2 regions of the Rhizobium sp. BK491 genome follow, and region 1 is predicted to be linked to the other one. Evidence: predicted binding sites of a transcription regulator. Region 1 holds the regulator's gene; the other holds the start of a gene.
The links. The regulator HrcA, encoded in region 1, represses chaperone genes, less so after heat shock. The targets are predictions, from matches to a motif close to GTTAGCACTCNCNNNNNGNGAGTGCTAAC.
Positions count from the first base shown of each region.

Region 2: a site for HrcA is predicted at 3,842-3,870, ahead of groES (co-chaperone GroES). Genes of this name have one in related genera too.

Region 1 is NZ_JACIAR010000002.1:293,710-298,980, forward strand. Features, by position in the region: gene rdgB (RdgB/HAM1 family non-canonical purine NTP pyrophosphatase) at 1-470, opposite strand, end outside; gene FHX05_RS09295 (VOC family protein) at 482-898, opposite strand; gene rph (ribonuclease PH) at 910-1,626, opposite strand; gene hrcA (heat-inducible transcriptional repressor HrcA) at 1,799-2,887, shown strand; gene FHX05_RS09310 (GFA family protein) at 3,012-3,446, opposite strand; gene grpE (nucleotide exchange factor GrpE) at 3,660-4,301, shown strand; gene ptsN (PTS IIA-like nitrogen regulatory protein PtsN) at 4,394-4,858, opposite strand; gene raiA (ribosome-associated translation inhibitor RaiA) at 4,947-5,271, opposite strand, start outside.
Region 2 is NZ_JACIAR010000002.1:647,763-653,033, forward strand. Features, by position in the region: gene FHX05_RS11030 (glutathione S-transferase C-terminal domain-containing protein) at 1-691, shown strand, start outside; gene FHX05_RS11035 (hypothetical protein) at 749-1,207, opposite strand; gene groL (chaperonin GroEL) at 1,774-3,414, opposite strand; gene groES (co-chaperone GroES) at 3,488-3,784, opposite strand; gene FHX05_RS11050 (TIGR01459 family HAD-type hydrolase) at 4,210-5,058, shown strand; gene FHX05_RS11055 (bifunctional riboflavin kinase/FAD synthetase) at 5,074-5,271, shown strand, end outside.

The DNA.
Region 1 (5,271 bases):
GGTGGCCAGACGACCGTGCCTTCGACTTCGCCGCGGAAAAGCTCGGTATGCCCGTCCGGCCAGGCGAGGCAAAGCACGCTGACGAAGCGTGCCGTGCGGCTCTCCGGCGTGGTGGCGCCGGCCTTCTCCAGCGCGGTCTCGACCTTCCGCATGGCCATGGCGAAGTCGCGCGTGCCGTCAGCCGTTTCGGCCCAATTGGCGGTGTAGACGCCGGGATCGCCGCCGAGCGCATCGATCACAAGGCCGGAATCGTCCGAGAGTGCCGGCAAGCCGGAGGCGTTGGCGGAGGCGAGCGCCTTGATCGTCGCATTTTCCTCGAAAGTCGTGCCCGTCTCGTCCGGCTCGATGAAGTTGAGATCGGCGGCGGACTTGGCGGCAAAGCCGAGCGGGCCGATCAGATCGCGGATTTCCTGGATCTTGCCGGCATTGTGGCTGGCGACGACGATGGTCTTGGTGTCGAGCTTGCGCATGTGCTGTCCTGTCATAGGCCCCAGATGCGGGGTTCGGCGCATTCCAGGCTGTTGCCGGCCGGATCGCGGAAATAGATCGAACGGCCGCCATTCGGCCAGTGAAAATCGGCTTCGATATCGACACCGGCTGCCTTCAGCCTCTCGGCCATGGCGCCGATCTCGTTGCCATCGACGCGGAAGCAGACATGACCCTGCCCCTTCGTGCCGTGCGGCGGCACGGGCAAGGCACCCGGCTCATGCGGCTTGACCGTTTCCTCGCTGTTGAAGATCAGGAGCACGCCCGGCCCGCAGCGATAGAAGACGTGACGGTTGCCGCCGCGCGAGATCTTTTGCAATCCGAGTATGCCGCCATAAAAGGCCTCGGCTGCATCGAGATCGTCCGCATAAAGCGCGGTTTCAAGGACGCCTCCGAGGGCCGGGTCAGCCATTCAAAATATCCTCAGGCGATAGCCTGCTTCTGCAGCTCCACCAGTTCGGCAATGCCGTTCTTGGCCAGATGCATCAGCGTGGCGAATTCCTCTTCGCTGAAGGGGGCACCCTCAGCCGTTCCCTGGATCTCGACGATGCCGCCCTTGCCCGTCATGACGAAATTGGCGTCGGTCTCGGCCGAGGAATCCTCAAGATAGTCGAGATCGATGACAGGCTGATCGGCGAAGATGCCGCAGGAGATGGCGGCGATGTGATCCTTCAGCACCCGCTCGACCTTCACCATGTTGCGGCTTTCCATCCACTTCAGGCAGTCGTAAAGCGCGATCCAGCCACCGGTGATCGAGGCCGTGCGCGTGCCGCCATCGGCCTGGATGACGTCGCAATCGACGGTGATCTGGCGCTCGCCGAGTTCCTTGAGATCGACGACGGCGCGCAGCGATCGGCCGATGAGGCGCTGGATTTCCTGCGTACGGCCACCCTGCTTGCCGGCGGCAGCTTCGCGCTTCATGCGCTCGCCGGTTGCGCGCGGCAGCATGCCGTATTCGGCCGTGACCCAGCCCTTGCCGCTGTTGCGCAGCCATGGCGGCGTCTTGTCCTCCAGGCTTGCCGTGCAGAGCACATGCGTATCGCCGAATTTCACCAGGCAGGAGCCTTCCGCATGCTTGGAAAAATTGCGCTCGAACGACACCTTGCGCATCTGGTCGGTTTTTCTGCCTGAAGGCCGCATTCCACTCTCCTGAAAGTTCGTTGACCGCTTCTACGACCCACAGGTCGCTTTTGCAAAGGAAAAGCAGGCTGCAAAGCCGCTCGGCAGCCATGGCGGCATTTTTACCTTTTGCCATTGCTAACTGAATGATTATATTTTGCCCAAGGCTCAACGGAATGGATCTGACAGCGAAATGGTATTCACGACATCGTCGGTCTCGGATGTCATTGCTGCACTGGACGAACGCTCCAAGGAAATCTTCCGTCGCATCGTCGAAGGCTATCTTGAGAACGGCGAGCCATTGGGCTCGCGCAATCTCTCGCGCCTCTTGCCCATGTCGCTGTCGCCGGCTTCTGTGCGCAATGTCATGAGCGATCTGGAAGAGCTGGGGCTCATCTATTCGCCGCATGTGAGCGCCGGGCGCTTGCCGACCCAGGTGGGCCTGCGCTTCTTCGTCGATGCTTTCATGCAGGTCGGCGATCTCTCGGCCGAGGACCGCGCCAATATCGACCGGCAGGTGCGCGGCAGCAATCGCGACCAGCCGGTGGAATCGATGATGTCGGAGGCAAGCCGGGTGCTGTCGGGCATCTCGCGCGGCGCCGGTCTCGTCATCACCTCCAAGAGCGATCCGGTTCTCAAACATGTGGAATTCATCCGGCTGGAGCCGACCAAGGCACTCGCCGTGCTCGTCGGCGAGCACGATCAGGTGGAAAACCGCATTATCGAGCTGCCGGCCGGCACCACATCGTCGCAGCTGACGGAAGCGGCCAACTTCCTCAACGCCCATATGACCGGCCAGACGATGCCGGAATTGCGGCGGCAGCTGCAAACTCTCAAGGAAAGCGTGCGCCAGGAGCTGGATAGCCTCTCCCATCAGCTGGTCGAGCGCGGCATCGCCGTCTGGTCCGGCGGCGATGACGACGGCAAGCCGACGCAGCTTATCGTTCGAGGTCATTCCAATCTACTCGCCGAAATCGGCGGCGCGGAGGATCTGGATCGTCTGCGCCTGCTTTTCGACGATCTGGAGAAGAAGGACAGCCTGATCGAGATCCTCAATCTCGCCGAAAGCGGACCGGGTGTGCGCATCTTCATCGGCTCGGAAAACAAGCTCTTCTCGCTGTCGGGCTCTTCGCTGATCGTTGCGCCCTATCGCGATGATGATGACCGCATCGTCGGCGCCGTCGGTGTCATCGGCCCGACGCGGCTGAACTACGCCCGCATCGTGCCCATGGTCGATTATACCGCGCAGCTGATCTCGCGGCTTTCGCGACCTGGAATCTGAGGAGAGGATCTAGAGCAATTCCAGGAAAAGTGCGCAGCGGTTTTCCGTCCGGAATTGCGAGGCAACAAAGAGATAGAGCGGTTCAGGGATTCCGTGGAAAACTGAACCACTCTAGCTGCTGCCGTCAATCGGGAAGCAAGGTTCCCGATCCGCCCATTTCGGCTGGCAAGTCCTTCTGCTTCGGCAGCCCGTCCTTCAGATGCAGCACCGTCGTCTCGTAGTTGACATGCACGCCAGGCTGAAAATCGAGGTCGGGCAGGACGGCCGCGTAGACATCGGTCACGCCCCACGGCGGATGTTCCGTCAGAAGATGACCGCCGCAGACCGTGCACCACTTGCGCACGCTCTTCTCGGTCTTCTGGTAGCTGCCGATCTTGTCCGCGCCTTTGGTGACGTGCACGGCTTCCGGCGGCCAGAGCGAGAAGGCGTTGATCGGCCCTGCCGACCATTCCCGACAGGAGTCGCAATGGCAGTAGCCCATCGCCATTGGCTCGCCATCGACTGCGATTTCCACCGCGCCACAGAAACACTTGCCTGAAAGGGATTTGCCATTAGACATTGATCTCACCTCGCTGTGCTGAGATGTATTTTAGAATACCACTGGTAGGGAGGGCTGAACAGCCGATGTCACAAGCGGCAGCAATGAGCAGGGAGAGGTATTGCCGTCATCGCAAAGCCGTGAATTGGCTGTTCTTCTCGACAAAGCCTTGATTTTTTCCGAGCAAACCTCGATATCGGGCACATCCAAAGACCAAGCAATTCGGAGACCGTCATGACCGACGAAACAACAAAAACCGGACCTGACGCCACGGCGGCTGACACGTCAGCGGATTTCGCGCAGGATGCAGCGGAAACCGTAGATGCGGCCGAGCCGTCCCAGCCAGATCCGGTTGAGCTGCTGAAGGCCGAAAACGGCGAACTGCGCGATCGGTATCTTCGCCTGGCTGCCGAGATGGACAACCTCCGTCGCCGCACCGAGCGCGATGTGAAGGATGCAAAGTCCTATTCCGTGGCAAGCTTTGCCCGCGACATGCTCTCGGTGGCAGACAATCTGCGCCGCACGCTGGATGCCATCCCGGCTGAGGCACGCGCCGGCGCCGATGCCGGCCTTAAGACGCTGATCGAAGGCGTCGAGATGACCGAGCGTTCGATGTTGTCGGCTCTCGAGCGTCACGGCGTGCGCCAGCTCGAACCGATCGGACAGAAGTTCGATCCCAATTTCCATCAGGCCATGTTCGAAGTGCCCAATCCCGAGGTGCCGAACAACACGGTCGTTCAGGTCGTGCAGGCAGGTTTCGCCATTGGCGATCGCGTTCTGCGCCCGGCCATGGTCGGCGTTGCCAAGGGTGGCCCGAAGATTGTCGAAAATGCCGAGCAGGGCGCCAACAGTCCGCTGGATGAAAAAGACGCCTGATCCTCTTTCGGGCACACCAATAAAAGAAAGAGCCGGACGATCTCTGATCGTCCGGCTCTTATTTTTGCCTTGGTCCGATGCGATCCAAGCCGTCAGGCGGCGTTGGATGCCTGCTCCTCGTTGAGGAACGCGTAAATGGCGGAGGCGGAATCGGTGGCGCGGAGCTTGGCGACGAGATCCTGGTCCCGCAGAACGCGGGCGATGCGCGAGAGCGCCTTCAGGTGGTCTGCGCCGGCCCCTTCGGGTGCGAGCAGCAGGAAGACGAGATCGACGGGCTGGTCGTCCAGCGCCTCGAAATCGACAGGCGCTTCAAGGCGCGCGAAAATGCCGGCGATGGATTTGATGCTGGCAAGCTTGCCGTGGGGAATGGCGATACCGTTGCCGACGCCGGTGGAACCGAGGCGCTCGCGCTGCAGTACGACGTCGAAGATTTCGCGCTCGGGCAATCCGGTCAGCTTGGAAGCTTTGGCGGCCAACTCCTGAAGCAGTTGTTTTTTGGAATTTGCCTTCAAGGCGGGGATGATCGCATCTTGCTGTAGCAAATCTGCCAATGCCATTCTCTTTATCCTTCGTGTCGCCGAGAACCGATGACGGGCAAGCGGCGGCCAGCTGCGATGATGCGCGGCCGCCGCTTATCTTCTATTCTCAGCCTTTGATATTGGCTGCGTCGATCCAGCCAATGTTGCCGTCCTGACGGCGGTAGACGATGTTCAAGTGCTCGTTGCCGGGGCTGCGGAAGAGCAGCAGCGGTTCGTCGGTCATGTCGAGTGCCATCACGGCAGTCGCCACCGACATGGTCTTCAATTGCTTCGTACTTTCTGCGACGATCGCTGGCGCGAAATCGGCAGGAATTTCCTCATCGTCATCTGGAATGCCGTCCATGACCGTATAGGCGACTTCCGCCTGCCCGTTCACATGGTTGCCGGCCTGATGGTCCTTGAGTTTGCGCTTGTAACGGCGCAGGCGCTTT
Region 2 (5,271 bases), 350 kb from region 1:
CTTTCCGATCACGAAGCGCTGGCCTGCCAGCAATCCGGATATTATCCAGCTCTATTCTCTGCCGACGCCGAACGGCGTCAAAGTGTCGATTGCGCTGGAGGAGCTTGGTCTGCCCTATGAGCCGCATCTGATCTCCTTCGGCACCAATGATCAAAAATCGCCGGAATTCGTTTCGCTGAACCCGAATGGCCGCATTCCGGCAATCATCGATCCCAATGGCCCCGACGGCAAACCGATCGGCCTGTTCGAATCCGGCGCGATCTTGGTCTATCTGGCGGAAAAGACCGGCAAGCTCATTCCGAGCGATGCTGCCAGGCGCTATGAGACCCTCGAATGGGTCTTCTTCCAGATGGCAGGCGTCGGTCCCATGTTCGGCCAGTTCGGTCATTTCTTCAAATTCGCCGCCGAGAAGGTTGCCAATAACTCCTATCCGGTCGAGCGTTATCGCGATGAGGCCAAGCGCCTCCTCGGCGTGTTGGAGAGCCGCCTGCAGGGACGCGAATGGATCATGGGCGATGAATACACTATCGCCGACATCACCACCTTTCCCTGGGTTCGCGGCGTCGACGTCTTCTATGGCGGCCGCGAGGTGCTGGAGTTCGAAAGCTTCCCCTGGGTCATGGCCTGGCTGGATCGCGCTCTGGCACGTCCGGCAAGCCAGCGCGGCCTCAGCATTCCCAAGCGGGATTGATCAGCTTGAACTCGGTAGCTGGTCGGGCGAACTTGGCCGACCATGGCCGAGAGTGATTTACTGCCGGGTGGCGAGTTGGCTGCCCGGCCCCAGTTTGAAGCGCGGAAACAGGAAAACGCCGACCATGCTGCCGGCATGTTGCTTATCCGCGGCAACGGACTCGCCGACACAGAAGACCGGCCGGCGATGACCACCTGCGCCGAGCGTGGTCGTCGAATAGCAGAAGCAGGAATTGGCCGTAGCCGCCTGCTCGAAAAGATCGAGGATACGGGCCTGATCCTGCAGATCATAGCAATGCATGAGGCTTAGCAGGCCGCATTCTGAAGAACTCAGCCCATGCAGCATTGTGCCCCACTGCCCAAGTTTGATGATGCCGCTTGAAAGATCGCCCGTCCATCCCTCGGAAACACAGAACTGAGCCAGAAGATCGGGGTAATGGCCCTCGAACTCCAATGAGCCCGGCGCAAACGGTGCGGAAAAATCGGCCTTGGCAATCTTGAACAAGATGATCCCCATTTGAGCGCCAGGTCCCCCCTTGCGCTTTATTCAAATTTCCCTGCGTCTTCCGGATTGAATGTCTTCCCGCATGCCGCATCAAAAGCAGAGCATTCGGCTCTGCTGCTTCCATTTTCCGTCATGCTTGGTCCGACTTGGCGATCCGAGCTATGAAGTCATTTCAAGTAAAAAATCCGCGCGCCCCTCAATCCCTAAGATCATAGCCACGTGCAGACGCCTATTAATCGTGCCGAATATAAGTAAAATTTGCGTGCATTGCAGCTAACCTCTAAAATCGCTGCGCCGCGATTTATAAGAGCTTTTTCGAAAACGGCAATGGGGCAATTTGCGTAAATTTGCGCTACCAGAAACTTGGCGGTCTGCATCGAAACTATAGGCCACAAACAAAAAGGGCGACCCGAGGGCCGCCCTTTCGTCAATTCCGGATGTCGGATTGAACAGTCGTAATAGGCCGTTGGCCTATCACATCATGTCCATGCCGCCACTCAGGCCGCTTAGCGGCCTGAAGCACTGAAAGTGCATGGGCGAAGCTTTATGGACATTCCTGTGATGAGGCCGTTGGCCTATCACATCATGTCCATGCCGCCCATGCCGCCCATGCCGCCCGGCATGCCGCCAGGAGCATCCTTCTTCGGCAGTTCGGCGATCATGGCTTCGGTGGTGATCAGCAGCGAAGCAACCGAAGCTGCGTTCTGCAGAGCCGTACGAACAACCTTGACCGGGTCGACGATGCCCATGGCGATCATGTCGCCATATTCAGACGTCTGGGCGTTGTAGCCGTAGTTGTCTTCGTTCTTGTCGAGAACCTTGCCGACAACGATCGAAGCTTCGTCACCAGCGTTTTCTGCGATCTGGCGAACGAGCGACTGCAGGGCACGGCGAACGATGTTGACGCCGGCTTCCTGATCCTGGTTTTCACCCTTGGCAGTGATCTTCGTGGAAGAACGCAGGAGGGCGATACCGCCGCCCGGTACGATACCTTCCTGAACAGCAGCGCGCGTCGCGTTGAGAGCGTCGTCGATGCGGTCCTTCTTTTCCTTCACTTCGACTTCCGTCGAGCCGCCAACGCGGATCACGGCAACGCCGCCGGCGAGCTTGGCAAGACGTTCCTGCAGCTTTTCGCGGTCGTAGTCGGAGGTGGTTTCTTCGATCTGAGCCTTGATCTGGGCAACGCGGCCCTCGATGTCGGACTTGGCGCCAGCGCCGTCGACGATCGTGGTGTTTTCCTTGGAGATCGAAACCTTCTTAGAGCGGCCGAGCATGTCGAGGGTGACGGACTCAAGCTTGATGCCGAGGTCTTCGGAGATGACAGTGCCGCCCGTCAGGATGGCGATGTCTTCCAGCATGGCCTTGCGGCGATCACCGAAGCCCGGAGCCTTGACGGCAGCGATCTTCAGGCCGCCGCGCAGCTTGTTGACGACGAGGGTCGCAAGAGCTTCGCCTTCGACATCTTCAGCGATGATGAGGAGCGGCTTGCCGGTCTGAACGACGGCTTCGAGAACCGGAAGCATGGCCTGCAGGTTCGAGAGCTTCTTCTCGTGCAGGAGGATGAACGCGTCTTCGAGGTCGGCGATCATCTTTTCTGGGTTGGTCACGAAGTAGGGGCTGAGGTAGCCGCGGTCGAACTGCATGCCTTCGACGACTTCGAGTTCGGTTTCGGCGGTCTTGGCTTCTTCAACCGTGATGACGCCTTCATTGCCGACCTTCTGCATGGCTTCAGCAATATCGAGACCGATCTGCTTTTCGCCGTTTGCGGAGATCGTGCCGACCTGGGCAACCTCTTCCGAGGTGTTGATCTTCTTGGCCTTGGCCTGGAGATCCTTGACGACTTCTGCAACAGCGAGGTCGATACCGCGCTTCAGGTCCATCGGGTTCATGCCGGCTGCAACAGCCTTGGCGCCTTCGCGAACGATCGCCTGGGCGAGAACGGTCGCAGTGGTGGTGCCGTCACCGGCGACGTCGTTGGTCTTCGAAGCAACTTCGCGGACCATCTGGGCGCCCATGTTTTCGAACTTGTCTTCGAGTTCGATTTCCTTGGCGACGGAGACGCCGTCCTTGGTGATGCGCGGAGCGCCGAAGGACTTGTCGATAACGACGTTACGACCCTTCGGGCCGAGCGTGACCTTCACTGCGTCAGCGAGGATGTCGACGCCACGAAGCATCTTTTCGCGGGCGCTGCGGCCGAATTTTACTTCTTTAGCTGCCATGTTTGAAACTCCTGAATTCGCGTTTTCCGGGCTTTAAGACCCGTCAGCTTTATCGGAAAAGGGAACCGGCCAATTAGCCGATGATGCCCATGATGTCGGCTTCCTTCATGATCAGAAGGTCTTCGCCGTTGAGCTTGACTTCAGTGCCCGACCACTTGCCGAACAGAACGCGATCGCCGACCTTGACGTCGAGTGCTACGACCTTGCCGGCCTCATCACGAGCGCCGGAACCGACGGCGACGATTTCGCCTTCCTGCGGCTTTTCCTTGGCGGTGTCGGGAATGATGATCCCACCCTTGGTCTTTTCTTCCGACTCGACGCGACGAACGACGACGCGGTCATGAAGGGGGCGGAAATTGGTGCTTGCCATTGTCTAATCCCTCGATCAAATGACATTCACGGATCAGCGCGGATCCGTATGGATTTTGTTAGCACTCATCCTCTGAGAGTGCTAGCGACCGTGATTTAGGGGTGGCTTCCGGACGAGTCAAGGACAGCACTGTGAATTTTTTGCGGCGCGCCTCGGCTTGTTTTGAGGATGATTAACGCCCAGGGCGCCGCCGCATAGCATGTCGTTGCAAAGGTTCTCTCATTTTGCCCTCGTGAAGACAGGGTCAGATCAAGCCTTTTCCAGAGCGTCATCCCGTTGCTTCCGCTGTGCAATCTTGCCGCTCGCCGACCTTGCCCACGCCTGCTGCTCAGGCCTTGTGCGACGCAAAAACCTTGCAAGCCGCTCTTGTAATTTGCCGGCCGGTTTGCGATGTCAGCCCGTAATTTATTTGATGCGAGGACGGCATGGGCAAACGGATCGAGAGCTTTCGCGACATCGGCGGACTTTATGATGTTGCGCTCTGCGATGTCTGGGGCGTGCTCCATAACGGCGTCACGGCCTACAAGGAAGCCTCCATCGCGCTCGAAGCCGCCCGCGACGAAGGCCTTGCGGTCGTCCTCATCACCAACTCTCCGCGTGTTGCTCCGAAGGTCATCGAGCAGCTGCGTGCGATCGGTGTTCCCGACAGCGTTTACGATCGCATCATCACCTCGGGCGATGTCACCCGCAAGCTGATTGCCGAGGGACCGAAGAAGGTGTTTCTGCTCGGTCCGAAGCGCGACATTGGTATCCTCGAAGGTATTGACGTTCAGCGGGTCGATGCCGGCGAAGCGGAAAGCATCGTCTGCACCGGCTTCTTCGATGACGAGACCGAAACGCCTGACGATTATACCGAGATGCTGACGGCCTGGTCGGCCCGTCACGTACCGCTGATCTGCGCCAACCCGGATCTGGTGGTCGAGCGCGGCCATCGCATGATTCCCTGCGCCGGCGCCATGGCCGCCTATTACGAGCGGCTCGGCGGCCAGACGCGCATCGCCGGCAAGCCGCACCAGCCGATCTACGATGCAGCGATCGCGGCCGCCCGCGAGGTCAAGAACGAATTTCCGCTGTCGCGCGTGGTGGCAATCGGCGACGGCATGCCGACCGACGTACGCGGCGCACTCGATTACGGCCTCGATCTTCTTTATATCAGCCATGGCATCCACGCCCGCGAATATGTCGTCGAAGGGCATACGGATGAGGCCGCTCTCGGCGCCTTCCTGGCGCGCGAACAGGCCTCGCCGAAGTGGTGGATGCCGCGCCTTGTCTGAGGAGAGTGGCAGTCGATGACCGTTTTCCACCGTAACGAAACCCGCGAACCGCTTCCCGATGCCTTGAAGGGCGGCGTGGTCGCCATCGGCAATTTTGACGGCGTGCACCGCGGCCATCAATCGGTGCTGACGCGTGCGCTGGAGATCGCCAGGGAGCGCGGCATTCCGGCGCTGGTGCTGACTTTCGAGCCGCATCCGCGCACCGTTTTCAAG